2 regions of the uncultured Cellulomonas sp. genome follow, and region 2 is predicted to be linked to the other one. Evidence: predicted binding sites of a transcription regulator. Region 2 holds the regulator's gene; the other holds the start of a gene.

Region 1 (2,196 bases), on a different contig from region 2:
GTAGACGCACCAGGCCGGCGGCGGGGCGGGTTCGTCGCCCATGGGCTCGCCGAGGCCGACCACGCGGCGCCCGTCGACGAGCGCCTGGGTGTAGAACCCGAGCTCAGGGCCGCCCACCTCGAACTCCCACCCGAGCAGGGGGCCGTAGAACGCACGGGCGACGGCGACGTCCGGCACCGTGATGTCCGCCCAGGCCGGGGTGCCGGTGGGCCACGCCTCGCGATGTGTGGTCATGGGACACACCCAACACCGTGCCCCTGCCGGCCGCCATCGCTCGAGGTCAGGGCAGCCGGGCGTCCAGGAACGCGAGCACCTCGGCGACGTACGTGTCCCGGGCGGGCGTGGGGGACAGGGCCAGGTCGTGCGCTCCGCCGGGGATCTCGACGAACGTGACGTCGGGCCCGAGCAGGGGCGCGCGTTCCTTGATGTGCGCGACGTCCAGCACCGAGTCGGTGGTGAGCAGGGCGTCGTGCCAGGCGTCGTCGGGACCGGAGGCGTCGGAGGCCAGGACCAGCACCGGCACGTCGACGGCCAGGCCGCGGGCGACCCGCGCGTGCCCGCGACGGACGGCCCGGGCGAACCCGGCGCGGGCCGGGAAGCCGTCGTGCGGCTTCCACGCGAGGTCGTACGCCCACTCGCCGCCGGTGCCCTCGTGCAGCGCGCGCCCGTAGAACGGACCGATCTTGCCGACGACGAGGTCCGGGGCCACCCGCCCCACGCGGTCCAGCACGGCCGTGAAGACCCGGCGCTCGAACCACGAGCCGCGCAGGTCCAGCCACGGGCTGTTCAGCACCAGCGCGTCGACGAGGCCCTCGCCCCGGCGGGCGTCGGCCCACAAGGACGTGACGAGCCCGCCCATCGAGTGGCCCAGCAGGACCACCTGGTCGTGCTCGGCGCGGATGATCCGGATCGCGGCGTCGATGTCCTCCGCGTACGCACCCAGGTCGGTGATGTGGTTGGCCGGTCGGCCGTCGCGGATCGACCGCCCGTAGTCGCGCAGGTCGAGTGCGTAGACGTCGTACCCGTGGGCGGCCAGGGCGTCGGCGAACTGCGTCTGGAAGAAGTAGTCGACGAACCCGTGCACGTAGAGCAGGGCGCGGCGGCTGGCGGTGCCGGTGCGGTGGACGAGGGTCGCGACGGGGTCCGGGGTCCGGCCGTCGGGCCGCAGCGGGAGGGTCTGAGCGGTCCAGCCGGGCAGCACGTCGTCGTCCATGACGCCGATGGTGTCACGCAGGGTGCCGGAGAGACTTGAGCGGAATAGACTCAACTCTGGACGTCGTTGCGCCGAGCAGACACGACAACTCAGGAGGTCACGTGGACGCCAAGTTCACCACCCGGTCCCAGGAGGCCCTGGGCGACGCCATCCAGCAGGCGTCGGCCGCCGGCAACCCCCAGCTCGAGCCGGCCCACCTGCTCAACGCCCTGCTGCAGCAGGAGGGTGGGGTGTCCAACGGACTTCTCGACGCCGTCGGCGCGGACCGCGGTGCGCTCGGCCGTGCCGTCCGCGGGATGCTCGTGAACCTGCCGACCGCCAGCGGCTCGGCGGTCGCGCAGCCGTCGGCGTCCCGCGCCACGTCCACCGCGCTCGAGGCCGCGTCGTCGGAGGCGCGCTCGCTCGGGGACGACTACGTCTCCACCGAGCACCTGCTGCTCGGGCTCGCCACCGGCCAGTCCGGCGTCGCCGACGCCCTGCGCGCGCAGGGTGCCTCCCGTGACGCGCTCGCAGCGGCGCTGCCGGCGGTCCGCGGGTCCGCGCGCGTGACCAGCCCCAACCCGGAGGGCACGTACAAGGCGCTCGAGCAGTACGGCATGGACCTCACGCAGCGCGCCCGCGACGGCAAGCTCGACCCGGTGATCGGCCGCGACGCCGAGATCCGCCGCGTCGTGCAGGTGCTGTCCCGGCGCACCAAGAACAACCCCGTCCTCATCGGGGAGCCCGGCGTCGGCAAGACCGCCGTCGTCGAGGGCCTCGCGCAGCGGATCGTCGCCGGGGACGTCCCCGAGTCGCTGCGGGGCAAGAAGCTGGTCGCGCTCGACCTGGCCGCCATGGTGGCCGGCGCCAAGTACCGCGGCGAGTTCGAGGAGCGGCTCAAGGCCGTGCTTGCGGAGATCACCGGCTCGAACGGGCAGGTCGTCACCTTCATCGACGAGCTGCACACGGTCGTCGGTGCGGGTGCCGGGTCCGAGGGCGCCATG
Region 2 (2,196 bases):
GGGCCCACATCTGCTCGGACGCTACGAACACTCGAAGGAAGGAGGCGGCGTGACCGGACAGGACTGGCTCGAGAAGGACTTCTACTCCGTCCTCGGCGTGCCCAAGGACGCCGACGCCGCCACCATCAAGAAGGCCTACCGCAAGCTCGCGCGGCAGATGCACCCCGACCACAACCCGGGTGACGCGAAGGCCGAGGCACGGTTCAAGGACGTCGGCGAGGCCTACGCGGTCCTGTCGGACACCGAGCAGCGCGGCCAGTACGACCAGCTGCGCGCGATGGCGGGCGGCCCGCGGTTCACCTCCCCCGGGCGCGGCGGCACCGCCGGGTTCGAGGACGTGTTCGGCGGCATGTTCGGTGGTCAGCAGGGCGGCCGGGTGCGGTACACCAACGCCCCCGGTGGTGCCGCGGGCTTCGAGGACATCCTCGGCGGCCTGTTCGGCAACGCCGGCGGCGGCTTCGCGCCAGGACCGCAGCAGGGCGTCGACCTGGCCACCAGCGCCACGCTGCCCTTCCGGCAGGCGGTCGAGGGGTCGACGGTCTCGCTGACGGTCGAGGGTCGCACCATCAACGCGCGGATCCCCGCGGGCGTCCGCGACGGCCAGAAGATCCGGCTGCGCGGCAAGGGCCGTCCCGGCGAGCGCGGCGGCCCTGCGGGCGACCTGGTCATCACCGTCCGCGTCACCCCGCACCCGGTCTTCTCGATCGACGGCGACAACCTGCGCATGACGGTCCCGGTCGCGTTCGACGAGGCCGCGCTGGGCGCCACCATCGAGGTGCCGACGCTCGACGGGTCCACCGTCCGCGTCCGCGTGCCCGAGGGCACGCCGTCCGGCCGTGTGCTGCGCGTCAAGGGCAAGGGCGTCCCCGGCACCAAGGGCGACCTGCTCATCCTGGTCCAGGTCGTCGTGCCCCAGCGGCTCAACAGCGCCGCGCGGGAGGCCGTCCAGGCGTTCGGCATCGCGACCTCCGGTGAGGACGTGCGCGCCGACCTGCTCGACGCGGCGAAGACGTAGCCATGCCTGCCGAGGACGCCAAGGTCTACGTCATCTCGGTCGCGGCCGAGCTGGCCGGCATGCACCCGCAGACCCTGCGCCAGTACGACCGGCTCGGCCTCGTCAGCCCCAGCCGCGCGAGCGGCCGCGGTCGGCGCTACTCGCTGCGAGACATCGCGACCCTGCGCGAGGTGCAGCGGCTGTCCCAGGACGAGGGCGTCAACCTGGCGGGGATCAAGCGGATCCTCGAACTCGAGGCGGAGCTGGAGGGACTGAGGCGGCAGGTCGAGTACCTGCGCGCGTTCGTCGAGCCCGGCCGTCGCATCTTCACGGCCGACCCCCGCGGCGACGTCGTCGCCGTCAACCGCACGCCGTCCCGCAGCCGCCGCGCGACGGCGACCACGGACCGCGGGGCCGTCGTCCTCTGGCGGCCGTCGCGCTGAGCATGCCGCGCGGGTGAACGACCGGCGCGGCGACGGTCTGCGCCGCTACGGTGACTGCCGTGAAGCGCACCGTCTGGGCGTCCGCCCTCCTGTCCGTCGTCCTGGCCGCGTCGGCCGTCCCGCTCGCCACGGCGGCCTCCGCCGCGAGCTGCGGCACCGTGCACGGCACCGTGACCGACGAGCACACGGGCGTCGCGCTGCCCGGCATGCTCGTCGAGGTCGTCGGCATCGCGGAGTGGGCCGGCCAGGGCGTGGTCGCCAGCGCGACGTCGGCGGCCGACGGGTCGTTCGCGATCCCTGTGACCTGCGCCAACATGAGCGCCACCACCCGTACCACGGACCCGTCCGGCTTCTACGGCCCCCGCTACGGCGGTGCCGGCACCGACGTCGAGTCGGGGTCGGGCTTCTGGCTGGGCGGCAACGGCGAGGACGTCGCGCAGGACCGCAGCGTGCGCCTGACCGCGCCCGGTCGGCTGGTGCCGGTGGAGCCCACCCGCGTCATCGACACCCGCGAGGACGCGGAGGGCCCGCTGGGACCCGGCGAGGTCGCGCGGTTCCTGCTCGACGAGCTCCCGGACCACACGGTCGCGGTCGTCCTCAACCTGACGGCGACCCAGGGCACCGCGTCGACGAGCTTCGTCTCCGCGCTGTCGTACCAGTACGCCGAGCCGCGCACGAGCGTCATCAACTCCTCGGCCGGCCGCGACGTCGCCAACCTGGTCACCGTCCCCGTCTCGCGCTACTCCGAGTCCGGCGTGT

What was found. Region 2 encodes HspR, which represses chaperone genes until heat shock. Its sites were predicted from a motif close to AAGTTGAGTCNNNNNGACTCAACTT; they were not measured.
Region 1: the regulator HspR is predicted to act here: its motif matches at 1,246-1,270, upstream of clpB (ATP-dependent chaperone ClpB).

The regions. Positions count from the first base shown of each region.
Region 1 covers NZ_CAURTV010000003.1:7,822-10,017, forward strand. Annotated here, with positions in the region: gene RYN42_RS01510 (VOC family protein) at 1-234, opposite strand, end outside; gene RYN42_RS01515 (alpha/beta hydrolase) at 281-1,213, opposite strand; gene clpB (ATP-dependent chaperone ClpB) at 1,315-2,196, shown strand, end outside.
Region 2 covers NZ_CAURTV010000123.1:2,003-4,198, reverse strand. Annotated here, with positions in the region: gene RYN42_RS18090 (DnaJ C-terminal domain-containing protein) at 50-1,015, shown strand; gene RYN42_RS18085 (heat shock protein transcriptional repressor HspR) at 1,018-1,437, shown strand; gene RYN42_RS18080 (hypothetical protein) at 1,497-2,196, shown strand, end outside.